Regions from separate parts of the Clostridium sp. YIM B02551 genome, predicted to be linked through region 4. Evidence: riboswitches for the same ligand, from Rfam matches in the RefSeq annotation. Region 4 holds a riboswitch; each other region holds the start of a gene.

Region 1 (8,363 bases), on a different contig from region 4:
ACTTAATATTTGATAATACCTTCATTTCGTACTTTTAGAACCTCCATTTAAAAACTATTATTCCAATAATCATTAAAACAACGCCAATGATCTCATTTATACCAAAGGTTATTTTTGTTGAATCAAAAACTCCAAAAGCATCAATAAGACCTGCAGCTGTAAGTTGAGCTACTAGAATAATTCCTATAGCATAGGTAGCTCCAAGATCTTTTATACCATACATTACAGTGAAAATAATAATTACTCCTAGAACTCCGCCAAGTAGATATAACTTTTTAGCACTTAACAATTGTTTGAAATCACCTTTGCCGAAAAACCAAGTAATTATAAGTGTAACAATAAAGGCAGATCCTTGAACAAAAGCATTTGTTTCCCAAGTACCAACTTTTTCACTTAACCTTGTATTAAATACTCCTTGTAATGACATTGCAAGACCAGCAATTATAGAAAAAATTATTCCCATATGATTTATCACCTCAAGAGTATTATTCCACAAAAAATCTCTAAATATAAAAGGCTAAGGAAAACTTTTTATATTCCTTAGCCTTCAATCGTCTATTAAGTTATATGTATATTCTATCTTGATAGGCTGTAAATATCTGAAAAAAACATATCTTCTATAATCTTTTCCGAATAGCCTAAACTTATGCCGATGCTTACAAAATCCTCAATGAGTGTTTTATAATGATCTTGTGAGGGAGAAATTATTAAGTCGTTAAGATCTATAAGAATATTTAAAAACTGATCACTTAAGCAATAGTCATTAGGTCTAATTTCTATATCTTCTAAGTCGGAATATTTTTTATCTAAACCGATGTTTAATATACAACTTAAACATTTAATGTATTTAACCATAACATTTTCTCTTGATATAAGTTCTTCTTGAGAATCTTTCCAAAACTTAAAGCATTTAGTTTCATTTGCTAATTCGCTGATTTTTGTATGAAGAGCTAAGAATCTTCTAGCTGTTAATTGATAATCACTAAGCTTTTCATTTATTATTAACTTATTGTTTGCTTCTTCTTGTGCATTAAAAAACTTTTGTAAATTCATAATATTTACTCCCCCGTTTCAACTTAGCAAAACCTGCTTTCTATATTGTACATAATCTTTTCAATATTGAAAAGAAGGGGAAAACGAATACACGGAATTTTCAGAAAAATTTTTTTCAAATTTATCAAAACTTATATTAATAAGTCTTCAACTTATAAGATTTTATAACCATTTCTTTTTTATTATTTACTGGCTTCCATAATTCGATTCTATCAATTTTAGCCATATCGTAGAATCCTTGAGTCTTTGCAGTACTACAAGCTAATTCATACTCATTCTTTTTCCATTCTCTTTGAGCGAAGTTTGAATTTGCTAATGATACGTGAAGATCCCAATATTCAATATTATCTCTAACATTAAAACCATGGAGTTTTAGTGTATCATTTATGTTTCTAGATAATCTACTTATATATCCTTTTTTCTCCACCTTAAGATTAACAGACTTATGAGGTTCATTAAAACAAATTATATCCTTAAGTTCTACCTTAAATCTCTTATATGGATTTATAATTTTTGTTAAAACTGCATCTAACTTTTCAATATTTGGGTCTTCAATAATTTCCAAAGTTATATGAAGCGTAGGAAGATTTTTGTATAACCTATGCTTTTTAGAAATACTCTTTTGGATAGGTTCAATTTGTTTATATGACTCATCATCAAATAATGCTACTAGATAATACCTCATTCTATACCCTCACTCATTGTAAATAATTTCATCATTTCTATAGATTATATCACATTTTTACAAAGTAAAACTAGTATAAAAAAATTTCTTAAGAACAATACTATTTTTGAGTGAAAGGAGGGATTAACTAATGGATCATAATGAAAGCATTGGATGTACAGTAGAAGAATGTAAATATCATTGTAAAGACGATGATTATTGCACTTTAAATCAAATACAAGTAGTAAAACATGAAATGAAGGCTACTACAACAGAATGTACTGATTGTGGAAGCTTTGAAGCTAATTATTAATAATTAAAATCGAACCTAGCGGTTCGATTTTTTTACTTTTTAGAATAGTTATGAAAACTCATTAATAAAATAAATTTGTTTTTAATAATATTAATTAAATATCCTCCGTAAAAATTAAATATTGCTAAAATGTTCTTAAACCCAACAAATTACTAAAAAAAACCACTAAAAAATTATTTAAATATTCTCTGTTTATGTTATAATGAAAACTAATGGATATATTTAAATAAGCACTAAATAATTAATAATTACTTAAATATATGAAATTGATGGAAAAAATGGATAATTATTTTGAATTTGGGAACTTTAAAATTATATTATAAATAATTTAGTAAGGGTGAATATAAATGGAAAGATTAGTTATAGAGGGAGGCATTTCCTTAAGAGGAGAAGTTGAGATTAATGGTGCCAAAAATGCTGCGGTTGCCATTCTACCAGCTGCCATTTTAGCTAGTGAAAATAAATGTTTAATCGATAATATACCTGACATAGAGGACGTACATTGTTTAGAAAGAATACTTAAGGGATTAGGTTGTTCTGTAAATAAAATTGATAGAAATACATTAGAAATAGATGCAACAACAATTGCAAGCGTAGATGCATGCACAGAAGATGTGAGAAGAATGAGAGCTTCTTACTATTTTATTGGTGCACTTTTAGCAAGATTTAAAGAAGCAAAAGTTGACCTTCCAGGGGGATGCCCTATAGGAGTAAGACCTATTGACCAACATATAAAAGGATTTGAAGCATTAGGTGCTGACGTAACTATAGAACATGGAGCAGTTAGAGTAAAAGCGGAAAATTTAAAAGGAGCCAACATATTTTTTGATGTTGTAAGTGTTGGAGCTACTATTAATGTTATGATAGCAGCAACATTAGCAGAGGGAACTACTGTGCTTGAAAATGTTGCTAAGGAACCACATGTTGTTGATGTGGCGAATTTCCTGAATTCCATGGGAGCAGATGTTAAGGGTGCGGGAACAGATGTTATAAGAATTAAGGGGGTAGACTCACTTAAGGGATGTAACTATAGTGTTATACCGGACCAAATTGAAGCTGGTACATTTATGATTGCAGCTGTTGCTACAGAAGGAGATGTATTGGTAAAGAATGTTATTCCTAAGCACTTAGAGTCTATTTCAGCAAAACTTATTGAGATGGGTGCTAAGGTAGAAGAGGGTGACGATTCAGTAAGAGTTTATGTAGAGGGACCGTTAAAAGGTGTAAATATAAAAACTGCACCATACCCAGGATTCCCAACAGATGTTCAGCAACCAATGTCAACTTTATTAAGTTCAGTAGCTGGAAGAAGTATCATTACAGAATCTATATGGGAAAGCAGACATAAGCATATAGATGAGCTTAAGAAAATGGGAGCAAATATAAAGGTTGAAGGAAGAACTGCAATTATAGATGGAGTTAAGAAATTAACAGGAGCTATAACTAAAGCAACAGACCTTAGAGCTGGAGCAGCTATGGTTATTGCAGGATTAATAGCAGAGGGAAAAACAGAAATATTAAGTATAGAACATATAGATAGAGGGTATCCTCATATTGAAGAAAAATTTAAAGCACTAGGAGCCCAAATAACAAGAATAGAAACTGAATAAAATTGGGGGAACAAGAGATGATTTTTTGTTCACTGTATAGTGGGAGCAGCGGAAACTCAATTTTCGTTGGTTCAGAAAATGCAAAAATCTTGGTAGATGCAGGTCTTCCAGGAAAAAAGATAGATGAAGCTCTTGAATCCATAGGGCAAAGTCCAAAAGAATTAGATGGGATATTTATAACCCATGAGCACACAGATCATATTAAAGGGGTTGGAGTAATATCTAGAAAATATGATATTCCAATCTACGCAAATGATTCTACTTGGTGTGCAATGGAGTCTGGTTTAGGAAAAATAAAAGAACATAATATAAGAGTGATGGACAAGCGAACTACTGTAGAAATAAAGGATATTAGTGTTAAGTCATTTAATATTCCACATGATGCAGCAGGACCAGTTGGATATACCTTCTTTTCTAAAGGAAAGCAAGCTAGTGTGGCAACTGACTTTGGAACATTTACAGAGGAAATAAGGGATAATATAAGAGATTCTGAGGTAATACTACTAGAAAGCAATCATGATATTGAGATGTTAAAGTATGGACCATATCCCTATGTTCTAAAAAGAAGAATTTTAAGTGAAATAGGCCATTTATCAAATGAAGATTGTGGCAAAGCGATAGTAGATTTATTTTCTAATGGAAAACTCAAGAATTTATTTTTAGGTCACTTAAGTAATACAAATAATCACCCTGATTTAGCATATCAAACAGTAATTAATGTGCTTAATGAAAACAACATTAAGGTAAATGTAGATCTTGGAGTTGCAATTGCTGAAAGACATAGACCTAGTAATTATATAGAATTCTAAAAGGAGAGAAAACTATATGGATAATAAAATATTAGCTTGTGAGGAACATATAGATGAAGCTTTAGACGAATTCATTGTAGAGAAAGAAACATTTCCAATCTTGGAGAAAGTTCAAGAAGGAATATGTAGTTTTTGTAAAAAAGATGCTAGCTATTCTTTGGAAAAACAGGGATAACTTGCTATTACATATAAGCTTTAGTATAATTTTTCATAGGATTTTGATCGGAGCAGTTGATTAAGTTTATAAAAGTCCTATAATAAACATAATTAAGGAAGAGGAGAAGATAAAATGAGTCTTTACAAACAATGGACCGATATGGTTGTGGAATACGTTAAAACAAGAGGAGAAGAAGCTTTTTGGGAAGAATATAGCGATATAGAAACTAGAATATACAGAAAGTTACTAGCTAATCATAATGAAGTAGCCAAACTAAGTATAGAAGCTTTAGCTAAAGAATTTAATGCATCTAATGAGTTTGTAATGGGATTTGTAGATGGTATTAATGATAGTTTAAAGACTCCATTTGATTTAGAAAAAATTACTGCAGAAGAAGAATTAAATTTTGACATAGATTTTGAAAACTTATACTTTAATATGTTAGATGCTAAGGCTGAATATTTGTATGAGTTACCACAATGGGATGGAATTTTCTCTGTTGAAAAGAGAGAAGAAATAGCTAGAAAATACAAAGATTCTAAAACAGTAAGAAATGAAAATAAAATAGGAAGAAATGATCCTTGCCCATGCGGAAGCGGAAAGAAATATAAGAAATGCTGTGGAGCAGGAAAATAACATAAAGGTAATTATAAATAAGGAATCCTTAAAGGGATTTCTTATTTTTTTTGGATTTATTTTGGTGTTATAATAATATCATTAGGAGGGTGATAGTTATGGATAGTAATATAAGCTATGTTAAAGAGAAAAAAATTGAGAGAGTAATTGATGCATTAAATAAAAACAATATTAATGGGTACCTTGTAAATTCTAAGGAAGAGTTAATTGATAAAATCAAGGAAATTGTTAAAGAAGGTTCAAAAGTAGCTTGTGGTGGGTCAATGACACTTTTTGAAACTGGAATAATAGAACACTTAAGAAGTGGTAGATATGATTTTTTAGATAGATATAAGGAAGGCTTAACAGGAGAAGAAATAAAAAATATATTTAGACAATCATTTTTTAGTGATGCATATTTTGCTAGCTCCAATGCAATAACTGAAAGTGGTGAAATATATAATGTTGACGGAAATGGTAATAGGGTAGCTGCGATGTTATATGGACCAGATAAGGTAATAATAGTAGCAGGAATTAATAAAATAGTTAAGGACTTAGATGAGGCAATAAAGAGAAACAGAACAGTTTCAGCTCCAGCAAATGCTAAAAGGCTTAATAAGGCTACACCTTGCGCAAGAGTTGGTTATTGCATGGATTGTAAATCTCCAGATAGACTCTGTAGAGAATATACAGTGATAAAAAGCCAAGGGAATAAGGATAGAATTCACGTAATTTTCCTAAATGAAGAGCTTGGATATTAGGATAGAATTCAAGATATATATTTTAGGATTTCTAAAAAAGGTTTGACAAAAAAACCAAAAGGTGTATATAATACTTATAAATTAAATAATAATTTTATAATCTTATCACGAGAGGTGGAGGGACTGGCCCTATGAAGCCCAGCAACCAGCGTAGGTTCCATTTAACTTATGTATTGGTGCTAATTCCTGCAGTTTTAATTAACTGGTAGATGAGAATAGATTTCTGTTGCTGTTTATCACAATGTCAGGGTTTATTCTCTGGCATTTTTTATTTTCCAAAAATATTAAGGGGGCATTATATATGTGTGGAGAGTGTGAAAAAAACGTATTAAGATTTGAAACGACAGCAGTACATGGAGATAAAGGCTTTGATCCATTAACAGGGTCAATAAGTTTTCCAATTTATCAAACAGCTACATTTAAACATGGGGGTTTAAATGAGAGTACTGGATATGATTATTCTAGACTTCAGAATCCAACGAGAGAAGAAGTAGAGAGTACGGTTGCTAAGTTAGAAGGAGCTAAATGGGGCATTGGTTTTTCTACAGGGGTAGCAGCCATAACCGCTATAATTAATTTGTTTAAGGCAGGAGATCATATTATAGTTTCAGATGATTTATATGGAGGTACTTTTAGGCTATTTAGAGATATTTATGAACCATTTGGAATTCAACATACATTTGTTGATACTACAGATCTAAAGGATGTAATAAATAATATAAAAGAAAATACTAAAGCAATTTTTGTTGAAACTCCATCAAATCCTATGATGAAGGTTGCTGATATAAAAGCAATAGTTGAAATAGCAAAAGAAAAGGGACTTAAGGTAATAGTAGATAATACGTTTTTAACGCCATATTTCCAAAAACCATTAAACTTAGGAGCTGATATTGTAGTCCATAGTGGAACTAAATTTTTGGGAGGACACAATGATACACTAGCAGGCTTCATAGCTACTAATGATGAGGAAATAGATGAAAAACTAAGATTTTATCATAAATCTACTGGGGCAACATTATCACCATTTGATTCATGGCTTTTATTAAGAGGTATTAAGACTCTTCATATAAGAATGGAGAAAAGTCAGGAAAATGCTATAAAAATCGCAGAATTCTTAAAGAAGAATCCAAAGATAGAAGAGGTATTTTATGTGGGGCTCCCAGAATCTAAGGGATATGAAATATCTAAAAAGCAAGCTACAGGCTTTGGAGCAATGATTTCATTTAAAGTTAAAAGCGTTGAGGATGTAGCAAAGGTATTAAAGAAAGTAAAGGTTATAACTTTTGCAGAAAGCTTGGGGGGAGTAGAGAGTTTGATTACATATCCTCAAACTCAGACACATGCAGAGGTTCCAGATGAAATAAAAGAAAAACTTGGGGTAACAAAAACACTTCTTAGACTTTCAGTTGGAATTGAGAATGTTAATGATTTAATTGAAGATTTAGAATATGCGTTGGGGTGATATAAATGAGATTTGGAACAAAATTAATTCATAATGGCAACGAAATAGATGAAGAAACTGGGGCATTAAGTATACCAATATATCAAGCATCAACTTATCATCAAAGAGATATCGATAACTTTGGGAAATATGATTATTCAAGAAGTGGGAATCCTACAAGGGAAGCTTTAGAAAATACTATAGCACAGCTTGAAAATGGATATAAAGGGTTTGCCTTTTCATCAGGAATGGCAGCTACTTCGTCAGTTTTATCAATATTTTCTGCAGGAGATCACATAGTAATTTGTGAAGATGTTTATGGGGGAACTTATAGAATAACTACTAAAGTTTTAAGCAGATTCAATATAGAATTTACTTTTGTAGATGCTTCTAATGTAGATAATATAAGAAAGGCTATTAAAGAAAATACAAAAGCAATATTTTTAGAAACACCTTCAAATCCATTACTGAAGATAACTGATTTAAAGGGAGCTATCTCAATAGCAAAAGAAAAGGACATACTTGTTATAGTAGATAATACTTTTATGTCACCATATCTTCAAAAACCTTTAGACTTAGGAGCAGATATTGTGGTACATAGTGCAACTAAATTTATAGGCGGGCATAGTGATGTAGTTGGTGGTTTAGCAGTAGCAAAAAATAAGGAGTTAGCAGATAGAATATATGCAATTCAAAATTCTTTCGGGGCTATATTAGGACCACAGGATTGCTGGTTATTACTTAGGGGAATTAAAACCTTAAAGGTAAGATTAGATGTTCATCAAGAAACAGCTGGTAAACTAGCTAAGTGGTTAAAGGAAAAAGAACAAGTTGAAGAGGTTTATTATCCAGGAATAGAAGGACATCCAGGAAAAGAAATACACTTTTCTCAAGCATCAGGAGCAGGGGCAGTGCTTTCTTTTAAGTTTAAGACTTTAGA
Region 2 (8,363 bases), on a different contig from region 4:
AAGGCTTTAAAAAATAGAATTGAGCATGGTATATTTGGATACACGAAACCTGATAAAGAGCTAGTAGAAACTATAGTAGAATATTTTAAAAAAGAATATAACACAGAGATAAAAGAATCTTGGATAGTGTGGCTTCCAAGTATTGTGCCAACTATAAATGTAGTATGTCAAATGATTGATGGCTCTGTAATGATAAATACACCTGTATATCCTAACATAAGAAAAGCACCTGTAAATGTTAATAGAGAAGTAATAGAAGTTCCGTTAAAGAGAGAACAGGGTAAATATACTTTTGATTTTGAAGCAATGGAGAAATCAATAAGAGAAGATACTAAACTATTTATATTATGCAATCCACATAATCCAGTAGGAAGAGTTTTTTCTAAAGAGGAGTTAGGGGATTTAGCAGAATTTTGTGAAAGGCATGGGCTAATCCTATGTTCTGATGAAATACATTGTCAGCTTATATTTGAGGGAAAGCACATACCGTTAGTGTCACTAGGAGATAAAGTATCTCAAGGCATAACTCTTATGAGTCCAGGAAAAACATATAACCTACCGGGAATACCAATAGCCTTTGGGGTTATACCAAACACAGAATTAAGAAATAAGTTCCTAAGAGCTTCAGAAGGATTGCTGCCACATCCAGGAGTTTTAAACTATGTAGTATGTAAAGAAGCATATAAAAATGGAGAGTCTTGGAGAAAAGAATTACTAGAATATCTAAAAGGTAATTTAGAATTTTTAGAGAGAGAATTTAAAAGTAGACTACCAGAATTAAAATTAACTCCGGTGGAAGGAACGTATTTGCTTTGGATAGATTTTAGAGAAACAGGTATTAAGGATCCATATAAGTTTCTATATAAAAAGGCTAAAGTTATTCTTTCAGATGGAAAGGATTTTGGCGAGGAAGGATTTTTAAGGCTTAACTTTGGATGTACAAGAGATACTTTAGTTAGGGCTATGGATAGAATTGAGAAAGCTTTAAAAGAAAATAAAAAAACAGATTAAGTTAAAAAAGGGAACTCAGTAAATACTGAATTCCCTTTATAATTAGACATATATTTCTGTTATTTAATTTCAGAAATAGTATTTCCATCTTTGTCTATCAACACGTAGGTAGCAGTTGAATTTTCGCTTGCAAGGTTAAATACTGCAAAATCTTTTCCATTTGATATTTCTGCCTCTTCTGTTTTTGAATTTGAGGTTATTTTGATTTTACTAACATTAGTATTTGAAAAATCTCCAAATACAATAAAGTATTTTCCTATAGTTTGAGTATTAATTTTAGTAGTTGACTCATATTGTTTAGTAGGAACAAACCTATTATAGAGGAATTTATGCCTATCAAATTCAATAATACCAGTTGAATTTTGGGACTCATAAAAACCAATTATATTATCGCTTGTTGATATTATTTTATCAACTTTTATAGACTTATCATCGAATTTTTTAGACGTAGTTTTTGTAATAGAATCTATAGGTGTATCTGTTGCAACGCTTTCACTCATAACTCCACCTAAATAAACTATGATTAATATTGATAATAATGCAAAGCTGTTTAATAGTAGTTTAATGTTTACTTTTTTTGAACCTTTAGTGCCTTCTGTACCTTTATGTTTATTATTTTCGCTCATATATTAACCCTTCCTGTAGTTAAGTAATAAGTATATTATATCAGTATTATTGTAATAAAAAAATATTTACAATATTACCATCATAGTGTATAATTTATTCAAACTTATCTAGAGTGGTGGAGGGACTGGCCCAATGAAACCCAGCAACCTATAAGTTATCATTTGACTTAGTGGGTGCTAATTCCTGCAGTGTTTAACTGGAAGATAAGGATATTATTTGGGGAAATCGCGTTATATAAACCTAAAGGTAATATCCTTTAGGTTTTTATTTTTTTAAGGGGGTATTTATATGTTTATTAAGGATATTTTTGAAAGTAGAAAGGTAGTTTATTCTTTTGAGATCTTTCCACCTAAAACTACATCTTCACTTGAAACAATATACACAACACTAGAAAATCTTGGGGAATTAAAACCAGACTTTATATCAGTAACTTACGGAGCTGGTGGGAGTACTGTAGATAATAAAACTACTCAATTATCTTCACTAATAAAGAATAAATATGGTATTGAGGCACTTGCACACTTAACGTGCATTGGATCTACAAAAGAAGATATCAATAATATTCTAAATGACTTGAAGAAGAATAATATTAATAATATCCTTGCACTTAGAGGAGATATTCCAATGGGTCAAACTAATAATGGGGAATTTTCATATGCTTATGAATTAGTTAAACACATTAAAGATCAAGGAGATTTTGGGGTTAGTGCTGCTTGTTATCCGGAAGGCCATATAGAATGCAGGAATTTAGAGCTTGATATAGAGAGACTTAAGCAAAAGGTAGATAATGGTGCTGAACACTTAGTTTATCAGTTGTTTTTTAACAATGAAATCTTTTATAATTTTCTTGAGAGAGCAGATAAAGAAGGAATTAATGTTCCTATTGAGGCAGGAATAATGCCAGTAGTGAATAAAAAGCAAATCGAGAGAATTAGTAGCCTTTGTGGTGCACAGTTACCAGCTAAATTCTTAAGAATGATGGACAAATATGAGCATAACCCTGAAGCTTTAAGAGATGCAGGAATAGCATATGCAGTAGAGCAGATAGTTGATCTATTATCATCAGGAGTTAGGGGTATACACTTATATACCATGAATAATCCATTAGTAGCAAGAAGAATAACAGAGAATATAGGAACTATAATTAATACCTTAAATGAAAAGGCAGTTATTTAAAGGAGGAAACAAAATGGAAAAAGTAGAAAGTTTTGAATTAGATCATAGAATAGTAAAGGCACCTTATATTAGAAAGGCTAAGACTTTAGATGGTAGTTTAGGAGACAAGGTTACTAAATTCGATTTAAGATTTACACAACCTAATAAGGAAGCTATCCCAACTGCATCAATTCATGGATTAGAACATCTTTTAGCAGGACTATTAAGAGAAGAATTAGATGGAATAATTGATTTATCTCCAATGGGATGCAGAACAGGATTTTATCTAATAGTTTGGGGAGATAGAGAACCAGCAGAAGTTAAACCAGCTTTAGAAGCGGCACTTAAAAAAGTATTAGTTGCAGATGAAATTCCAGCAAGAAATGAATTTCAATGTGGAAACTATAAAGATTTATCACTCTTTGGTGCTAAAGAATATGCTAAAAAAGTTTTAGAAAATGGTTTTTCATTAAATGTTTTTGGTGAATAAATAAAATAAAGACTTAAGGTATTTATTATGCCTTAAGTCTTTTATTTTAAAATATTTTATTCTTTTTTAAGAATGCTAATATATATAGCACAATCGAAACAGAAATATATGCTATAGTTCCTAATATACTTTTTAAGTATAGAGCATAAGAATTGCTATTTATATATATTGCAAAGATAACAAAAGCCAAAAATAAAAATGAAAATATATATAAAGATATCCTAATACTGTTTTTATTTGTTTTGTTTATTTTAATTAATTTAGGAAAACTAAAATCGGTTTTAGTTTTTATTTGATAACTTAATAAAAGAATAAGCGAACTTGAAATAAGAATCCAGCCTATCTCTTTTACGTCAAATGTTTGGACAGAGTGAATTAATTTATTAGTTATAATTAGTCCAAAAATAAAAATTGTAAATATACATGTGAGTTTAAGAGAGTCAAGGAAAGCTTGGGTTTCTCTCTCGTCTTTTTCTTTAATAAATAATTCCACAGCGAAGTTAACAATAATACAAATAATTGCAAGTCCTATGATTACTAAATACTTATTCATCTTCCATATCCTCCTGTAATAATTCAAAGATATCATCAATTCTTTTATCAAAATATTGAGCTATTTTAAAAGCTAATTTTAATGATGGATTAAAAGTGCCTCGTTCAATTTCTAATATTGTTCCTCTAGACACATCTATATCTTCGGCAAGCTTTTCTTGTGTTATATTTTTTTCAGCTCTTAAAACCTTCAAATTAGTTTTGAATATTTTAGGCTTAGCCATTTCGTATATTACCTCCAGTTAAATATTGGTATAAATAAATTGTATTATATATAATTCAAAATGTCAAATATACAATACATTTTGTGCATTATAAACAACATTAAATTTTAAATTATAAAATTATAATTATTGAGAAAAATAAATCTGATAAATAATAAAGGAGTGATTGTATGCTTAATGAGAAGGAAAAAGAATTATATAAAATAGCAAAAGAAAAACTAATAGCAGGTGAGAGTTGGGATAAAATAATGGAAGAAACTCATTTAAGATTAAAAGATTTAAAAAGAATACAAAGGGATGAAATAGATCCACATTTTTAATTTTTGAACATAAGTTATAGCCTAGGTAATAGTTAGTTTACCTAGGCTATAATTCTGTGTGATTTTTGTATCATATATTATATTAAGAAAAACTTAAGGTGATATATATAATTTTATTAAGAAAATAGAACTATTATAAATATATAAAGTAAAGGAGGTAATAAGTATGAAAAGTAAGGGCAAGGCATTTATATACTCCCTGTTACCAGGCGGAGGCCATTTTTATTTAGGGCTTTATAATAGAGGAATAATATTTTTATTAAGTACTATGGTTTTATCCATTGGTGGCAGAGAGCATGGATTTGGGAATTATAATTTTTTTGGAGGCATAAACAATTTATTTGATCATTTTGCATTTATTGTATGGGTGTTTTCAGCAGTGGATGCATTTATGTCAGCAGACTATATAAATAGAGGAATTATTAATTTAGAAGAGGAAACTAATTTCTCTCAAAGAAATAAAAATTTATTAGGAATAATACTTTCAATTATCCCAGGTTTTGGACATATATATGAAGGATATACTGATAAAGGTATGAAGTTATTTATTACATTTCTAGCAGGTATATTTATAAATGGACTTTTAAATATGCAATTAGTAAATACATTGATTTTATTACTATCAGTGTTTTCAGTTTTAGATTTACTCGCACTTAGAGAAGGAAAAGGCTTTGGATTCTTTGAAGGAGAGTCAAAAGAATTTAAGCTATTCTTTAAGATAGTAGGAGTAGTACTTGTATTCTTTGGAATATCTCAGGCGCTTCAAAATGCAGGATTCTACTTTGCAGACTTTGGGTATAATTATATATTTAATACTATATCTGTATTTATTAAAGCAGCAATATTTATTATTATTGGGTTAATAGTTATATATAAAACAAGAAAATAATAAATATTATATAGAAAGACCTTCATAGAAAATTATGAAGGTCTTTACTATTTATTGAGAAAAGTTAAATCTACAAAATGCTATACAGTTTTCTTATAAAGTTAATGCAAAAATCATGATTTTATGCAATAATAGTATTGTAAATAACCGAAAGGAGAATTGTGATGGCAGTTAGAAAAATTGTGCAACTAGGTGATGAACATTTAAAAAAGGTTTGTGAACCTGTAAAAGAAATAAATGAAGAAATTGATGAATTAATCGAAGACTTAAGGGATACTCTAGCAACTGTAGATGGGGTAGGATTAGCAGCACCACAAATTGCAGTAAATAAAAGAGTAGTATATATAGATTTAAGAGATGGAGAATCTGAACCAGTAGTACTTATAAACCCAGAAATATTAGAACAAGAGGGTAAAGAAGTTGATTCTGAGGGATGCTTAAGTTATGTTGGATATGAAGGGTTAGTTGAAAGACCAACTAGAGTTGTAGTTCAAGCTTATGATGAAGATGGAAATCTAATGGAATATGAAGCAGAAGGATTTTTAGCAAGATGTTTCTGTCATGAAATTGACCATTTAGATGGAATCATGTATGTTGATAAAGCTACAGAAGTTTATGAATTAGAAGAAGAAGAGGATTCGGAAGAATAGTTTGACAACCATTATTAGTGGTTGTATAATTTTGGTAGTAAATTATTAAGTGTTTTATAAATAAACTTAGCCTAAGGCTAAGTTTATTTTCTTTAAGAATTAAGAAAATAAGAGTTACATTGAGAGGATGGTGATAGTATGCATAATGAATTTGAATATGAAGTTGAAGTTCTTGAGGAAAAAAAGAATAGGATTAACATTGAAATAGAAAGAAAAGTTGATGAAGAGGAAGGCTTTAAAACAAAGATTTCTGATTTAAAGAAAGCAGCTAGAGGAAGCTATAGCTTAGAACTTGAGAATACAAAAATAATATATAATATAGTAAGTAAAAATCTGAAAAATTATTCGGAGGCTACAGAAAATCCTTATTTCGGAAGAATTGATTTTAAAGAAGATAAAAGAATGCCGGAAAACTTCTATATAGGTAAGTATGGGATATACGATTCAAAAGATGGGGAAGAAATAGTAATTGACTGGAGAGCACCCATTGCAGATCTTTACTATAGTGGTACACAAGGAGAAGCATACTATAGATCACCAGTTGGTGTAATAAACGGAAAGCTTCAATTGAAAAGAAAGTTTTTAATTAAAGACGGTGAGCTTAAAGATATATTTGATGAAGGAATAAATGAAATTATATTAAAAGGTGAAACAGCAGATGAAGAAAATGAATTAGTAGATGAATTTCTTAAAATAAATCTTGAAGAAAGTGCAGGAAGTAAGCTTAAGGAAGTAGTTGCTACAATTCAAAAGGAACAAAATGACATAATAAGAGCACCTCTTAATTTTCCACTAATTGTTCAAGGTTCAGCAGGTTCAGGGAAAACTACAGTAGCACTTCATAGACTTGCGTATTTAGTATATAGATATAATGAGAAAATAAAAGGTGAAGATATATTAGTATTAGCACCAAATAAATTGTTTTTAGATTATATTTCTGAAATACTTCCTAATCTAGGTACTTATGAGGTTAATCAAAAGACCTTTCCTATTCTAGGAAAAGAATTTTTAGGATTGAAGGGTAAGATTTATACAAGAGATGAAAAACTAAGGGAGATATTAGAAGGAGATAGTGAAAGAGCTAAATATTTAAAAAACACAAGTAAGATTAAAGGCTCGATATTATTTAAAACTATCTTAGATAGATTAATTACTGTTTGGGAAAGAGATTCTCAAAGTTTAGAGGACATTAAAATTCAAGGATTTACCCTTTATGGAGCAAATGAAATTAAGAGATTATACTTTAAAGATTTGATACATTTCCCGGTAAATAAAAGAATAGAAGAAATATATAAATATTTCAGTAAAAAGCTTGATAATACACTGCTTAGAGTATATGAACAACTTGATCTTTTCTATAATTTAAAGATAAATAAGATTAAAAAGAATGAAGAAGATTCACCTGAAAGAAGAAAGAAACTTATAGAAATATATGATGAGAGAGATGAAAAAAAGAAAAATCTTAAAAATGAGGCTATATCAAAATTAAAAGAGTATTTTGAATCTTGGAATAGTCAAAGTGGAGAAGGCCTTTATTATAGATTGTTTGAAGAAGATGAAATATTTGAAGAAGCTTCTGGTGGAAGGATTCCTAAAGCTTTAGAAAAGTTTATGCGAGAAGAAGTTCTAAACAATAGAGAAAAGGAAATAATAGATGAGGATGACATTGCAGCACTTTTATATTTAAAGCTTAAAACTGAAGGAATTAAGGATGAAAATAAATATAAACATATAGTAATTGATGAGGCGCAAGATTATTCTCCATTAATGTTTCATGTAACTAAAATGATGTGTCAAGGAAGCTCAATGACTATAGTTGGGGATTTAGGACAAGGAATATATAGTTATAAAGGAATTAATAATTGGGAAACCTTAATTGAAGATATTTTTAATGGAGAATGTACCTTTATTTCATTAAGCCAAAGTTATAGAAGTACTATGGAAATAATTGATGTTGCAAATATTGTTCTAAATAAACAGTTAAATGCTCCAAAGCCTGCAAAGGCAGTAATTAGGAGTGGACCAGTGCCAGAAATAATTGAATATAGCAATTTTAAAGACTTGGCTAAGAATATTGATGAGAAAGTGGAAGAAATAAGAAATGCAAACAAAAAATCTATTGCAATAATTTGCAAGGATTTTGAGGAATGCAAAAAACTTAAGAGCAGAATAAAGAATTATAGTAATTTCTCCTGGGACGTTGTTAAAGAGGGAGATAAGGAATTGAATGTAAATAATGTAATAATACCTTCATATTTAACAAAAGGCTTGGAGTTTGATGGTACAATACTATTTAATGTAGATAGTAATTTATATAAAGATACCGAGGAAGATAAAAAATTACTATATGTAGCTTTAACGAGAGCTTTGCATAGAGAAACTATCTTCTATAAAGGGAAATTAACACCATTATTAGAAGCTTAGGGAGCATTCTCCAAGAGTTGT
Region 3 (7,294 bases), on a different contig from region 4:
ACACTAAAATATTGCTTGATTTAAATGAAGAGTGGAAAAAATTAAATTCCTCAGAAAATGGGTATCCTCAAAGTTCCTTAATAGTAAAAAATCAAGTAGCAAAGGATAATAAAACTTCAGTTGATAAATTTATTGATTTATATAAAGAAAGCTGTGAGTGGGTTAATACTAATCCAAAGGAACTAGGAGATTATGTTGAGGAACTAGGAATCGGTGTTAAAAAGGAAGACTTATCTCAAGCATTAAAAAGAGCAAATATTAAATTTTCAGATGCAGAGACTTTAAAGAAAGATTATGATATTTATTTTAAGGTGCTAATGGAAAATGCGCCAAAGACAATAGGAGAAAAAATACCAGATGATAATGCATATTATAAAGAATAAAAAATATATGCTAATTGGAACGGCATTACTAATATTAGTATGGTGGATTGTTAGTAATATATTAAGCAATCCAATTATATTACCTTCTCCAAGGGAAACTCTAGATTCATTAGAGATTATAGTTAGTGATAAGTCATTTATTTATACATTAATGGCAACATTACAAAGGTGTATATTGGGATTTGTAATTTCTTTAATTTTTGCTTCAATTGTAGGAATAATTGCAGCTTTAAATAAGAAAATACTTGAGATATTACAGCCTACCATGGCACTTTTAGAGACTGTCCCTACTATGGCAATAATTGTACTCGCTCTAATTTGGCTTACAAATGAAAAGGCACCTATTTTACTTGCTTCAATCGTTGTATTTCCAGTTATTTATGAAGCCGTTATTCAAGGAATTGTTGATATAGATAAGAGCGTAATTTCTATGACAAAGGTGTACAAGGTAGGAATAACAGATAGTATTAGATATATTTATATTCCAAGTATGGCTAAAAGCGTTTTTGGGGTACTTTCATCCGTGATAGGATTATGTTTAAAAATGGTTATAGGTGGGGAAGTGCTAGGACAACCTAACTATGGAGTTGGGACAAGTATTCAAATGGAAAAAATGCAGTTAAATACTGCAGGTGTTTTTAGTTGGATAGTAATTTTAGTTGTTTTTGTTTTATTTATAGAATCTATAATTAAACTAATGACTAAAAGATGGAGGACTTTTAATTAATGGTTGATTTTTATTTGGAAAACGTAATAAAAGAATTTGGCAATTTACGAGTCTTAGATGATATTTCTATGAAGTTTCAAGAAGGAAAGATTACATGTATATTAGGACCATCTGGCTGTGGAAAAAGTACGTTGTTAAATATAATTTCTGGGATAGATAAGGATTACCAGGGAAATGTATCTGGCTTTGATGAAAAGGAAATAAGTTTCGTTTTTCAAGAAGATAGATTAATACCTTGGCTTAAAACTAAGGATAATATAGAAATTGTTCTTAAAAAGAAGTATAAAATAGAAGAGCGAAAAGAATTAATTTATAAGTATACTTCCATGATGGGGATAGATAAATATTTAAATTTCTATCCTAAAGAGTTAAGTGGGGGAATGAAACAAAGAGTTAGTCTTGCAAGGGCACTATCTTATGGTGGAGAAATAATTATCATGGATGAGCCATTTAAAACCCTAGATATTAAAAATAAAAATAAACTTATAAGAGATTTTAAAACTATCCAAAGTGAAGAAAAAAAGACTGTGATTTTTGTAACTCATGACATAGATGAATGCTTAGAACTTGGAGATGAAATTTATATATTAACTGATAAGCCAACTAAAATTAAAAGAAAAGTGAATAGTAACATATCTAAAAAAGAAATACTAGAAATAGTTGAAAAGGACTAATTAAACACGTAATAGCATAAAGATGAGGATTGAATTATGGAGAAAAAACTAATTAGAGAAAATATAATTAAAATAAGAGATTTACTTGATGCAGACATAAAAAAAATATACGACATTAAAATTAAAGAATTTTTAGTGAATTTTAATTTATATAATTTATCAAACAGTATTTTTATTTTTGTGGGTTTTGGAAACGAAGTTGATACAATGAATTTAATCAAGGATGCTTTAGAAAAAAATAAAAGAGTTTATGTTCCTAAGATCGATAATAAAAATAAAGAAATGAAAGTAATTAGAATAAAATCTATAGATGAATTGAAACCTGGATTTTGGGGGATATTAGAACCTGAATCTAATGAGGAACTTGATGAAGAGTTAGATTTAATAATAATGCCAGGAGTAGCATTTACAAAGAATGGGGAAAGAATAGGCTATGGTGGAGGATATTATGATAAGTTTTTAGAAAAAGCTAATCCAAATATTCCTAAAGTAGTACTTGCATTTTCACTTCAAGTTTTAGAAGAATTACCTCAAGAAAGCTTTGATATTAAAGTTAATTATATTATCACGGAGAACGAAATAATTGATTGTAAAACTCTATAAATAATTAATATAGAAATGCAATATTTTTCAAAAAAATAGTTGCATTTTATTTTTTTACCATTATAATATAATTAATTAAATAATCGATGGTCTTTTATCAAGAATGGTGGAGGGACTGGCCCTATGAAACCTAGCAACAGCTAACATTCATTAAGTTAGAATTGTGCTAAATCCTGCAGGTACAGAAATTTTTAGTTGATTTCTGGTTATCCTGATAGATAAGAGAAAGAGTAATTTTGCGTATTTAACTATGCTCTATTAGCTATTTCTACTTATCTTATAGTAGAAATAGCTTTTTTATTATAAGATAAGCAGCAGTAACGATGATAGTTGTTTATGTTTGGTAAGAGGCCACCTGATAATAAAAAGGGGGCTTTTTTTAATGAGTAAAAATTTTAGTTTGGGAACAATTGCGGTACAAGGAGGGTATAAGCCGAATCCAGGTGAACCAAGAGTTTTACCAATATTTCAAAGTACTAGCTATCAACAAGGAGATCCTGATCATGTTGCAAAACTATTCGGGTTAGAAGCTGAAGGGCATCTTTATACTAGAATAAGTAATCCAACTATAGCTGCCTATGAAGAAAAGTATGCGGCACTACAAGGAGGAGTTGCAGCAGTAGCAACCTCATCGGGCCAAGCAGCTATATTTTATGCAATAGCCAATATAGCCAAGGCAGGAGACCATATTATATCAACATCAGCTCTTTATGGAGGAACATTTAATTTATTCAATATTAACTTAAGAAAATTCGGTATTGAAGTCACATTTGTAGATACTGAAGCAAGTGAAGAGGAAATACTAGCCTTAGCAAAAGAGAATACAAAAGCTATATATGGAGAAATAATAGGGAATCCAGGTTTGAATATATTAGATTTAGATAAGTTTTCTAGAGTAGCTAAAAAAATAGGGGTACCATTAATTGTAGATAATACAGTACCATCACCATATTTGTGCAATCCTTTTGAATTTGGAGCTAATGTAGTTGTTCACTCTACAACTAAATATTCAGATGGTCATGCTGTTGCAGTTGGGGGAATTATAGTAGATGGAGGAAATTTTGATTGGGCAAATGGAAAATTTCCAGAATTCACAGAACCTGATTCAAGTTATCATGGTATAAAATATATTGAAGCCTTTGGAAAGGCTGCATATGCAGTTAAGGCAAGAGTAACGTTATTAAGAGATTTAGGGGCGTCACCTAGCCCGTTTAATGCATTTTTAACTAATTTAGGACTAGAAACTCTACATTTAAGAATGGAAAGACATTCCTTAAATGCACTAAAGTTAGCAGAATTTTTAGGAGCTCATCCGAAAGTTGCTTGGGTTAACTATCCATACTTAGAGGGAAACTCCCAATATGAAAGAGCTCAAAAATACCTTAAGGGTGGAGCGAGTGGAGTACTTACATTTGGTATTAAAGGAGGAGTAGAAGAAGGGAAGAAGCTTATCAAAAACTTAGAAATTGCAACACTAGTTGTTAATTTAGGAGATGCAAGAACTTATATTTTACACCCTGCAAGTACAACTCATGCTCAGCTTTCAGAGGAGGAGCAAAAGGCAAGTGGAGTAAGTCCAGATCTTTTAAGAATCTCTGTTGGTATTGAAGATACTGAGGATTTAATAAGAGATTTTGAGCAGGCTTTAAATTCACTATAATTTCTATAAAAATGAACGTTTTATATAAGTAATTGTACGGAGGGCTATATTATAATGGTTAGGATATCTTTATTAGGATATGGAGTGGTAGGAACAGGATTAATTGAATTATTAGAAAAGAATAAAGATAAATTAGAGAATATAGAAGTAGTATCTATTTTGGTAAGAAACCTTGAAAAGCATAAAAATAAAAAATTTAGTGAGATTCTAACAGCAGATACAGAAGAATTTTTTAGCAAAGAAACTGATATAGTTGTTGAGGTGATGGGTGGAATAAATCCAGCATATGAATTTGTGAAAAGGGCTTTAAGCTTAGGGCGAAATGTTGTAACTGCAAATAAGGATTTAATAGCTGAGTATGGGGGAAAGCTAATTGACCTTGCAAGAAGAAAAGATGTAAATCTAAAATTCGAAGCTTCAGTAGGCGGAGGCATCCCATTACTTAAGCCTTTGCTTGAATCTTTGGAAGGAAATGAAATAAAAAGCATAACAGGTATATTGAATGGAACTACAAATTTTATATTAACTAAGATGAGTAGAGAAAACCTATGCTATAGTAAAGCATTAAGAGAGGCTCAAAAGCAAGGATTTGCAGAAGCTAATCCAGAGTCAGATGTTATGGGATATGATGCAGCTAGAAAATTAGCAATATTATCAACCTTAGCCTACAAGAAAAAGATATCTTGGAAAGATATAAATACCAAAGGAATTACTGAATTAGAAAGACAGGACTTTATATATGCTAAGGAGCTTGGTTATCAGATAAAGTTAATTGCGGTAAGTAAAAAAGTTAGAAATGAAGTATATGCATCAGTAGAACCAGCACTGATTGATGGTGATAGTTTATTCTCACAAATAAATGATGAAGTAAATGGAGTTATTTTTCATGGTGATGCAGTTGGGGATGTAAGCTTTACTGGAAAAGGTGCAGGAATGTTACCTACTGCGTCAGCTGTATATAGTGATATTTTAGATATAATAAAGGGAAGAGGGGAACTCCCTACAAAATATGAAGAAGAAGTGATTATAAAGGAAACGACTTATGACAAATCTTCACTACTTATAAGAATGAAAACTAATGATAAGAGAAGTGCCATAAAGGCTGTTAGGGAGAAGTTTAATAAAGCTCAATTAGTTGGTGAAAGAAAAGATGAAATAGCATTTTACTTAGAAATAGAAAGTGAAGTAGAAATTATTAAGCTATTAAATACATTAATTAAAGAAGGGAAAATAAATTCATATACTAGACTTCCCAAAGTATCATAAAAAAAGAAGAGACACATGTCTCTTCTTTTCTAATAATGGAATTAAATGCTTTTTTCATCTACTTCTTTAACTATTCTAACCTTGAACTCTTCTAAAGAAATAGCACCCTCTTCTCCATTTTTTCTACTTCTAACAGAAACTTCTTTATTTGCTTCTTCTTTTTCTCCAACAATTAGGATGTATGGAACTCTTTCAAGTCTAGCTTCTCTTATTTTATAACCTATTTTTTCAGCTCTATAATCAGCCTCAACTCTTATACCTTTATCTCTTAAGTTTTTAGCAACTTCATCAGCATAATCGTTATATTTATCAGAAATAGGAAGTATCTTAGCTTGAACTGGAGATAACCAAGTTGGTAGAGCACCAGCATATTTTTCTATTAACATAGCTAAAGTTCTTTCATAACAACCTATTGAACTTCTATGAATTATAAATGGAAGTTTCTTGTTACCATCTTTATCTACATAAGTCATTCCAAATCTTTCTGCAAGAGCAAAATCAATTTGAACAGTTATGATAGTGTCTTCTTTACCATGAACGTTTTTGAATTGAATATCAAGCTTTGGCCCATAGAAAGCAGCTTCATCATCAGCCTCAGTGTAGTCTATTTGAAGATGATTAAGAATATCTCTCATTATATTTTGAGTTTCTTCCCAAGCAGTTGGATTATCAATATATTTTTCTTTGTTGTTTGGATCCCACTTAGAAAATCTATAAGTGATATCATCTTGGATGCCTAAAGTAGTCATAACATATTTTATTAAATCTACAACACCTTTGAATTCTTCTTCTAATTGATCAGGTCTAACTACTAAGTGACCATCAGCTAAAGTGAATTGTCTTACTCTTATTAAACCGTGCATTTCACCAGAAGCTTCATTTCTAAATAGAGTAGAAGTTTCAGCATATCTAATAGGAAGATCTCTATAGCTATGTTGTTCAGCATTATAAATAGTGTATTGGAACGGGCAAGTCATTGGTCTTAAAGCAAAAACCTCATCATCCTTTTCCTCATCTCCAAGAACAAACATACCTTCTTTATAATGATCCCAGTGTCCTGAAACTTTATAAAGATCGCTTTTAGCCATAAGTGGAGTTTTTGTTAATACATAACCTCTTTTTTCTTCTTCATCTTCAATCCATCTTTGAAGAATTTGAACAATTTTAGCACCCTTAGGCATTAATAGTGGAAGTCCTTGACCAACTCTCTCATTAGTAGTGAATAAACCAAGTTCTCTACCAAGTTTATTATGATCCCTTCTCTTTGCTTCTTCAAGTGCTTCAAGGTGAGCATCTAAATCAGATTTTTTAGTGAAAGATGTTCCGTATACTCTAGAAAGCATCTTATTTTTTTCATCACCTCTCCAGTAAGCACCAGCAGATCTAAGGATTTTTATAGCCTTTATTGTCTTAGTAGACATTAAATGAGGACCTGCACATAAATCTACAAATTCACCTTGCTTATAGAAAGAAATTATAGAATCCTCTGGTAAATCATTTATTAATTCTACCTTGTATGGTTCATTTTTCTCTTCCATTAATTTTAAAGCTTCTGCTCTAGGAAGTTCGAATCTCTCTATTTGTAAATCTTCTTTTGCTATTTTGCTCATTTCTTTTTCAATTTTATCTAAATCATCTTGAGAGAAATTATTTTCTTTATCAAAATCATAATAGAATCCATTTTCAATTGAAGGACCAATAGCAAGTTTAACATTAGGATATAATCTTTTAACTGCTTGAGCTAATATATGTGATGTTGTGTGTCTAAAAGCAGCCTTTCCTTCTTGAGAATCAAATGTGCAAATAGAAAGCTCGCAATCTGAATTGATTTCATGACGTAGGTCAACAACATTTCCATTGACGATTCCACAACATGCAACTCTTGCTAAACCTTCACTTATAGATTTTGCAATTTCGTAAACTGAAAGACCCTCTTGAAATTCTTTTAAGGATCCATCTTTTAGTGTAATCTTAACCATAA
Region 4 (8,363 bases):
TGGTGCAAAAGTAATTGTTATCACTAGTCATGCATCTTCTCCTCTAGCTAAGATAGGTGATATCGTTTTTATTTCTATATCTGAAGAAATCGAATTTCATTCAGAAGCCTTATCTTCACGTATATCTCAATTGAGCATTCTAGATTCACTCTATGTAATTTTGATGTTTATGAATAAAGAAAAATCAAAAGAGGCTTTATCTAAAGTTAGACGCACTATATGGGAAGTAAAGCATTAAACCCTATGACAACAAGATAATATTGAATCATAATCAATATTATCCTTTAAAGCGGATTATTAATGAATAATCCACTTTGTTTTTGTGTACAAGCATAGGCAACAACTTGACGGTGAAAGTCCGTCGCAGGTTTGGTATGTGAACTAATGGCGAAAGGCCTGCCCTACGGACAGTTAGTAACCAATTAATTAGAAATAAGTACTTTAACAAAGATTTGTATTAAAAAATATAAAAAACCACTTTTCTTTTGTAAAATTAGTTTGCACTCAAAACTTACAAAAGAAAGGTGGTTTTTATGAACAACTATTAACAATATCCTACTACTGAATTGAAAAAGTACTATAAAAAGTAATAATTTTATCTAAATCAGTTAATATAAAAATTGCCAACGCTTTAATTTCAGCGTCGGCAAAATGTTGGCAATTCGCCAATTCTAGATTAATCTACATTTCAAGAATTATTCTATTGCTTGATTAATTTCACTACTGTTTCACAATGAGGTGTGTTAGGAAACATATCTTTGCAAAGTGTTTTTTCGATTTTATATCCTGCTGCAGTTAATGCCTTTAAATCCTCAACTAAAGACTTTGGATTGCAGCTTACATATATTATGTCTTTTACATTAAAGGCTATAACATACTTCATTGCCGTAGGATGCACTCCACTTCTTGGTGGATCTAATATTATAATATCTGGCTTATCTTTCACTTCAGTTATTACTTTAGCAATATCTCCAGCTATAAATTCACAATTATTTAATCCATTTAATTTAGCATTTTCATTTGCAGCTTCAACTGCTTCTTCAATAAGTTCGATTCCTACTACCTTTTTGGCTTTTGGAGCTGTTATTTGTCCTATTGTTCCTGTACCACAATATAAATCAAATACAACCTTATTTTCTCCATTTCCCATGAAATCTCTTACTATTGAATAAAGCTTTTCTGCTCCTTCTGTGTTAGTTTGGAAAAAAGAGAATGGTGATATCTTAAACTTTAATCCCAAAAGTTCTTCCATTATATAATCTCTTCCATAAAGTAGATTTACCTTTTCAGGAAATACTACATCTGAAAAAGAATTATTCTCAGTATGAATAACTGATGTTAATTTTCCTTCATATGAAAGAGCTTTTAATCCTTGAAGATATTCATCCAATGAAAAGTCTATTTGTGTGGTAGTTACTAAATTAACCATAACTTCTCCGGTTTTTGCAGCTCTTCTTACCACTAGATGTCTTAAGTAACCTTCTCTTTTCATTACTCTATAATAAGGAAGATCTTGACCTCTGAAATAATCTAATGTGTATTTTATTATTTTTCTGAAATCTTCATGAACTATCTTACATTGATCAACCGTTATTATACTAAAAGGACTCCCTTTCATATGCATACCTAGGGTTAATTCTCCACCCTTTTCCTCATCTCCAAAGGTAAATTCCATTTTGTTTCTATATTCCCATTGGTTTGGACTTCCTTCAATGCCTAAAAACTCTCCTGTTTCTACATTGGCATTTTCAAAAAGTTCTTTAACCTCATCACGTTTTAGTTCTAATTGTTTATTATACGGAAGTGTTTGAGATGAACACCCACCACATCTTCCAAATATAGGGCATCTTGCATCTACCTCATATTCAGCTCTTTCTATAATCTCCAAAGGCTTTATTTCTGCATAATCTTTTTTCTTCTTTGTTACTTTTCCTTTAATAAGCTGTCCAGGATATGAATTTTTAGAATATACTATAAGCCCATCCATGTGAGCAATACCCTTTGAAGGAAATTCAGTTTTTTGAATTTTTAAAGTTATCTCATTTCCTTTTTTCATGAGTTAGATGCTTCCTCCTCTGTTTATTCTTAAATATATAATTAATAATAGTTATGTAAAAAGCCTATTGATTTAAGGCTTTTTCACCAATTGTTTTTCCATAAATACTTTTTACGATTGTAAAATACAATACACTACTTGCGATATATGCAAAGAAATATATACCTAGAGTATCCATTATCTCATATCCTAATGGTATTAATATAAATTTAACTAAATAAAACAAGATGAATGCTGCAAAGGCAACAATAGTCTGGTCAGCTATTGATATAATCAATCTTCCCAAAACACCTATTTTTTTCTCAGCTTGTTTATCAGAATTCATTATATCCAAAAATTCCTTATTTGTTGTTGCTTTCTCTATATTATTTTCTGATTTTACTTCAGATTCTTCCTTCGATTCCTTAGTTATGTCCTCTATTACTTCTTCTACTTTTTCTTCATTAATACTCAATGTAGCTACCTCCCTACTATTTTACATTCTTTAAATATACTACAAAACCCTTTAATTAGCAAATTACAAAAAGTTTAAATAAATGTAAATTATAAAATTCCTTATTTATATTCTCAGTAAAATATTTGCAAATAAATAGCAGAGACAATTTGTCTCTGCTACTATTATGTTCTAATTAAAACATAGGTATTACTGCACCCTTATATTTATCTTCAATAAATTTCTTAGCATCTGGTGAGTTAAGTGCATCTTTTAATACTTTTATTTTGTCACTATTTTCATCACCTTGTCTTACAACTAAAATATTTGCATACTTTTGAGCAAATTCTGAATCTGATTTTTCAGCTATTAATCCATTATCTGTTGGATTTAGTCCAGCATCTAAAGCATAATTTGCATTTATAACAGCTGCATCTACATCATCTAATGTTCTTGGTAATTGAGCTGCATCTAATTCTTTGAACTTAAAGTTCTTTGGATTTTCAGTAACATCTTTTGCTGAAATTAATTCTCCATCTTTAACTTTGATTAGGTTATTAGCTGCAAGTAATTTTAATGCTCTTGCTCCATTTGTTGCATCATTAGGGATAGCTATAGTAGCTCCATCTTTTAAATCATTTATTGATTTAGCCTTTTTAGAATATAGTGCCATTAATTCACTATGAACTTTAGTTACTGTTGCTAACTTATATCCTTTATTCTTCATTACTTCATCTAAGTATGGTTGATGTTGGAAGAAGTTTGCATCTAATTCCTTGTCATTAAGTGCTGTATTTGGTGTATTATAATCATTGAATTCAACAATCTTCAAAGTATATCCTTGTTTTTCAACTAATGGCTTAATAGCATTCACTATTTCTTCATGTGGTTTTGGTGTAACTCCAATTGTTATAGTTTTATCATCAGCCTTTTTTCCACAAGCTGCTAGACTTAATGCTAAAGCGCCTACTAATACTAATGATAATAATCCTCTTTTTTTCATAATAAGTCCTCCTTGTTTTTATAAATCATATATCTATTTTACCTGTTTCTTATAAATATAATTACCTAAGCTTTGTAATACTTGAACAAATACAATTAATACCACTACTGTATAGAACATTATCTGATTATCAAATCTATTATATCCATAATTAATAGCTGCACTTCCAAGGCCTCCGCCTCCTATTGCACCTGCCATAGCAGAGTATCCTACAATGCTTATAATTGTTAAAGTGATACCTAAAATTATACTTGGCATAGCTTCTTTAAGCATTACCTTGAAAATTATTTGTGTATTGCTAGCACCAAAAGATCTTGCTGCTTCAATTACTCCCTTATCAACCTCTCTAAGTGCTGACTCAATAACTCTTGAAACAAAAGGTGCTGCTGATATAGTTAATGGAACAATAGCCCCCTTAATTCCTATAGTTGTCCCAACTATAGTTCTAGTAAATGGCACTAGTACTACCATTAAAATAATAAATGGTAAACTTCTTAATATGTTAATTATTCCGTCTAATATACTGTATATAACCTTATTGGGTTTAAGTCCATCAGGTGCAGTAATTATCATTATAATTGCTGGAATAAATCCAATTATTATTGCAAATAATGTAGAAAAAAACGTCATTATAAGTGTTTCTTCAATTGCAGGTAATAATATACTTTCCCACATTTATAGCACCTCCCAGCTGATATTTTCATTCTTTAAGTATTCAACTACTTTTTCTTTATATTCATTATTTACATTTATAACTAAGCTGCCTAATACATCATCTCTAAATTTTTCAAGTTTACCCCATACTATAGAAAAGTCTATATTAAGTTCTCTTGCCATCTTTGTAATTAATGAATTTTCACTTAAATCTCTTGGGAAGAATAGTCTGATATTTACCCCAACATCAGGAAGGGTTTCTTCTTCTTCTTCTCCTAAGAATTTCTTTAAGCTTAGTCCAGGTCTTAAGAATAATTCTTCTGCATTTCCTTCTGCTCTAATTACTCCACCTTCTAGTAGCGCAACTTTTTCACATATTTCTTTAACTACTTCCATTTGGTGAGTAACAACTACTATTGTAATTCCTAGTTCCTTATTGATTTTCAACAATAATGATAGAATATCCTTTGTCATCTTAGGATCTAGTGCTGATGTTGCCTCATCACATAATAGTATCTTAGGATCTAACACCAACGCTCTTGCAATCGCAACTCTTTGTTTTTGACCCCCACTTAATTGAGATGGCTTACTCTTTTCCTTATCACTAAGCCCTACTAAATCTAATAGTCTATATACTTTTTCTTTAATATCTGCTTTATTGTATCCCCAAACTTCTAAAGGAAGTGCTACATTGTCAAATACATTTTTTGTTTGTAACAAATTGAAGTTTTGAAATATCATCCCCAAGTTTTTTCTAAATTCCCTAATTTCCTTAGTTGAAAGTTCTGAGACTTCTTGTCCCATAACAGTTAAACTTCCAGAGTCATAAGTTTCTAATCCATTGATGCATCTTAATAGAGTAGATTTTCCTGCTCCAGAGTGGCCTATAAGACCATAAATTTGTCCTTCTTCAATATTTAATTTAATATCTTTAAGAACTTCTGTTTCATTAAAACTTTTGCTTAAGCCTTTAATTTGAATCATTTAGCTACCTCCACGCGTCCTTTGTTATCCGGATAAATAAAAAGCGCTTGGGAATAAACCCAAGCGCTGAAAAATAGCCACTGCAATTTACTCCCTTATCTCTCAGTTAAAAAATAACTGCAGGAATTAGCACCATACACAAGTTAAATGAAACCTATGTTGGTTGCCGGGCTTCACAGGGCCAGTCCCTCCACCGCTCACGATAAGAATTCGTTAATATTAATTTGTCTGCTATTACTATAATATAAATATTAATTAAATGCAATAAGAAATGTTTAATTTTTTAGATATTTTTAATTTTTTAGCGAAATTTTTAAATTTTATAAATGAATACCTTTAAATTTTTAAAACTTTCATTTTTATGTTTATTATGTTTATGCTATTACTTTTGAGACAATTATAGCTATAGATATTAATAGTCCAGCAACCACAATAGCTACCGCTAAATTTCCCTTTTCTAGCTCTTTATTAAAATCTGCTGGTATTATTTTGTCAAAAATAATATATCCAACCATCATAATAACTATACCAACAAGTCCAAATAAGACACTCAAACCAACATTTACTAATACGTCCATAAATACTCCCCCTTAGAATAATATAATTTAATTCTAATATAAATCCTTTCCAATTTCTAGGCTTTTTTATTATATATCTCTATATTGAAATTTTATCCTTCAATTTATCAAACGTTCCTTCACCAACTCTATCAATTTTTTTGAGTTCCTCAATAGATTTAAACCCTCCATTTTTTTCTCTGTATTCTATTATTTTTCCTGCCATTACTTTACCAACACCTGGCAATGTATCTAATTCAGCTTCTGTTGCAGTATTGATATTAATTATTCCATCTTGAGATTTTCCAGATAACGACGAAGACGATAATGAACCTTCACTCCCCTGAGCCTTATTATCTATATTTCCTATGACTATACACTCATGATTTTGAAGCTCTTTGGCTAAATTTATATTCTTTGTATCGGCTTTCTCTGTTAACCCACCAGCTTCTGAGATTAAATCTTTAATAATCGATCCTTTCTCCATTATATATACTTCTGGTCTTTTAATTTCTCCTTTTATTTCAACAACTATATTCCCACCATTATTTTTAGCCGTAGTTGTAGTTTTATTGTCTTTTGAATCTTCTTCTACAAACATATTTTCTACTTCTTTATCTGATAAAGGCTTTGGAATATTTATATATGTATATATTCCAGCAATTAAGGTTAGAACTATTAATAGTATTACGATTCCTATTAGTTTTTCTTTCCTTGTAATTCTCATGTTTTCCTCCTTAAATTTTAATATATAATTAATTATTGACAAAAACTCCTCATTTATATAGTAATTTGACCACATTTTTGTTATACTTATTTTTATGAAATATGACATAATGGGGGATATTATGAGAAAAATTTCTTATTTTTTACTATTGATGATTTCTTTTACATTAATATTTAATAAAAATGTAAGCGCAGCTCCTTCTGTTCCTGATTTAGAAGCTGATGGTGTTGTACTAATGGATGCAACTACAGGAAAAATTCTATACAGTAAGAATAGTGAGAAATCACTTGCACCAGCTTCTACGACAAAAGTAATGACTGCTTTATTAGTTTTAAGAAATTCAAAGCTAGATGAAAAAGTTACCATAACCAAAAGTGCTACTGCAGTTGATGGAACACGAATCGGTCTAATTGAGGGTGAAGTATTTACCGTTAAGGATTTATTATACGGAATGCTCTTACTTTCAGCTAATGATTGCGCTGAAGCACTAGCTGAGCATGTCTCTGGCTCAAGTGAGGCTTTTGTTGAGCTTATGAATAAAACAGCTAAAGAATTAGGTGCAAATAATACTACTTTTGTAAATCCATCTGGACTTTATGAAGATGGTCACAAGACAACAGCTTATGATTTGTCACTTATTATGAGAGAAGTGTCAAAGAATCAAACTTTTATTGATATTTCTAGAACACCTGCATATGAATTTCCTGCATCTAATATAAACGGGGAAAACCACTGGGCAGATAATAAAAATGAATTAATTATGAAAAACAATAGATATTTTTATCAATATGCACTCACTGGTAAATGCGGATATACAACTCCATCAAAACATACATATACTGCTGTTGCTGAAAAAGATGGTCAAAGATTAGTTGCAACATTTCTTTACTCATCAAGCAAAGATAATTATTTTAGAGAGGCAAAGAACTTATTTGAATATGGATTCAATAACTTCAGTCTCGTAAAACTATATTCAAAAGGTGAAAAGTTATCTGATTATACTTTTAATGATTCTACTACAATGCCGTTACTCGCTTCAGATGATATATCATATGTGTGTAAGAAAGGTGATGAAAGCTCAATTACAAAATCACTAGATATCGAAAATAAGGATTTATCAAACCTTTCCTTCACTAGTGGGCAAGAAGTATTATCAGCATCTGTTTCAGTAAATGGTCAGAAATATCAAAATATCCGTTTAAGTGCTGGAGAATCAAGAGAAATAAAACCTGTGCAAAAGAGTTTTAGTGATAAGCTTAAAGAAATGAAACCTGAGCTTGCCGCTGGTGGTGTAGTTGCAATATTTTTAGGTTTTTCCTTAATAAGATATAGAGCTCGTGTAAAAAAAAGAAAGATTAAATCTAGATATTCAGATATAATAAACAAACTTGATTAAAAAAAACAGATGGTACTCCATCTGTTTTCATTATTTTTTGAGCTTTTCTATTAATAATTTCATATCATCAGGTAGTTCAGCCCTAAGACTCAATTCCGTCCTTGTTCTTGGACTATGAAAGTCTAATCCATAAGCATGTAGTGCTTGCCTATTTATAAATTCTTCATCTTCAGTTCCATACAAAACATCCCCGAATATAGGATGCCCTAAATAACTTAAATGAACTCTTATTTGATGAGTTCTTCCGGTTTCAAGAAGACATTCAACTAATTCTGCATTTTTGTAGCTTTCAACAACCTTGTAGTGTGTTATACTTTCTTGTCCTCTATCGTCAACAACTCTCTTAATAGTATCCTCATTCTCTCTATATATTGGTACATTTATAGTCCCTTGTTTTTCTTTTAAATTACCATGAACTAAAGTTAAATACCTCTTTTGAAAATGCTCTTCTCTCATTTCATTAGATAACTGCATATGTGCATATTGATTTTTGGCTATAATTATTAATCCTGATGTATTCATATCTAATCTACTTACTAATCTAACAATGCAA

The links. Region 4 has a riboswitch for S-adenosylmethionine ahead of L1S47_RS03325 (methionine ABC transporter ATP-binding protein). Riboswitches for the same ligand answer to the same signal wherever they lie in the genome.
Region 1: another riboswitch for S-adenosylmethionine. It lies ahead of L1S47_RS13715 (PLP-dependent aspartate aminotransferase family protein); the one in region 4 lies ahead of L1S47_RS03325 (methionine ABC transporter ATP-binding protein).
Region 2: another riboswitch for S-adenosylmethionine. It lies ahead of metF (methylenetetrahydrofolate reductase [NAD(P)H]); the one in region 4 lies ahead of L1S47_RS03325 (methionine ABC transporter ATP-binding protein).
Region 3: another riboswitch for S-adenosylmethionine. It lies ahead of L1S47_RS14095 (O-acetylhomoserine aminocarboxypropyltransferase/cysteine synthase family protein); the one in region 4 lies ahead of L1S47_RS03325 (methionine ABC transporter ATP-binding protein).

The regions. Positions count from the first base shown of each region.
Region 1 covers NZ_JAKGTF010000010.1:203,648-212,010, reverse strand. The annotation lists gene L1S47_RS13765 (MBL fold metallo-hydrolase) at 1-25, opposite strand, end outside; gene L1S47_RS13760 (DMT family transporter) at 35-463, opposite strand; gene L1S47_RS13755 (dUTP diphosphatase) at 577-1,053, opposite strand; gene L1S47_RS13750 (2'-5' RNA ligase family protein) at 1,190-1,738, opposite strand; gene L1S47_RS13745 (DUF1540 domain-containing protein) at 1,869-2,030, shown strand; gene L1S47_RS13740 (UDP-N-acetylglucosamine 1-carboxyvinyltransferase) at 2,378-3,640, shown strand; gene L1S47_RS13735 (MBL fold metallo-hydrolase) at 3,658-4,449, shown strand; gene L1S47_RS13730 (CxxH/CxxC protein) at 4,466-4,624, shown strand; gene L1S47_RS13725 (SEC-C metal-binding domain-containing protein) at 4,739-5,242, shown strand; gene L1S47_RS13720 (lactate utilization protein) at 5,341-5,982, shown strand; SAM riboswitch class I at 6,082-6,198, shown strand; gene L1S47_RS13715 (PLP-dependent aspartate aminotransferase family protein) at 6,284-7,444, shown strand; gene L1S47_RS13710 (PLP-dependent aspartate aminotransferase family protein) at 7,450-8,363, shown strand, end outside.
Region 2 covers NZ_JAKGTF010000003.1:42,872-51,234, reverse strand. The annotation lists gene L1S47_RS04485 (MalY/PatB family protein) at 1-1,011, shown strand, start outside; gene L1S47_RS04480 (hypothetical protein) at 1,071-1,637, opposite strand; SAM riboswitch class I at 1,739-1,848, shown strand; gene metF (methylenetetrahydrofolate reductase [NAD(P)H]) at 1,927-2,814, shown strand; gene L1S47_RS04470 (S-ribosylhomocysteine lyase) at 2,828-3,283, shown strand; gene L1S47_RS04465 (hypothetical protein) at 3,330-3,836, opposite strand; gene L1S47_RS04460 (helix-turn-helix transcriptional regulator) at 3,829-4,059, opposite strand; gene L1S47_RS04455 (hypothetical protein) at 4,230-4,379, shown strand; gene L1S47_RS04450 (hypothetical protein) at 4,546-5,268, shown strand; gene def (peptide deformylase) at 5,433-5,918, shown strand; gene helD (RNA polymerase recycling motor HelD) at 6,057-8,342, shown strand.
Region 3 covers NZ_JAKGTF010000011.1:60,745-68,038, forward strand. The annotation lists gene L1S47_RS14075 (ABC transporter substrate-binding protein) at 1-383, shown strand, start outside; gene L1S47_RS14080 (ABC transporter permease) at 358-1,110, shown strand; gene L1S47_RS14085 (ABC transporter ATP-binding protein) at 1,125-1,784, shown strand; gene L1S47_RS14090 (5-formyltetrahydrofolate cyclo-ligase) at 1,821-2,387, shown strand; SAM riboswitch class I at 2,479-2,612, shown strand; gene L1S47_RS14095 (O-acetylhomoserine aminocarboxypropyltransferase/cysteine synthase family protein) at 2,770-4,047, shown strand; gene L1S47_RS14100 (homoserine dehydrogenase) at 4,102-5,313, shown strand; gene thrS (threonine--tRNA ligase) at 5,355-7,292, opposite strand.
Region 4 covers NZ_JAKGTF010000002.1:131,683-140,045, forward strand. The annotation lists gene L1S47_RS03300 (MurR/RpiR family transcriptional regulator) at 1-238, shown strand, start outside; gene rlmD (23S rRNA (uracil(1939)-C(5))-methyltransferase RlmD) at 701-2,056, opposite strand; gene L1S47_RS03310 (hypothetical protein) at 2,121-2,510, opposite strand; gene L1S47_RS03315 (MetQ/NlpA family ABC transporter substrate-binding protein) at 2,686-3,492, opposite strand; gene L1S47_RS03320 (methionine ABC transporter permease) at 3,526-4,167, opposite strand; gene L1S47_RS03325 (methionine ABC transporter ATP-binding protein) at 4,168-5,130, opposite strand; SAM riboswitch class I at 5,223-5,339, opposite strand; gene L1S47_RS03330 (DUF350 domain-containing protein) at 5,505-5,708, opposite strand; gene L1S47_RS03335 (ComEA family DNA-binding protein) at 5,788-6,414, opposite strand; gene L1S47_RS03340 (D-alanyl-D-alanine carboxypeptidase family protein) at 6,536-7,810, shown strand; gene L1S47_RS03345 (RluA family pseudouridine synthase) at 7,841-8,363, opposite strand, start outside.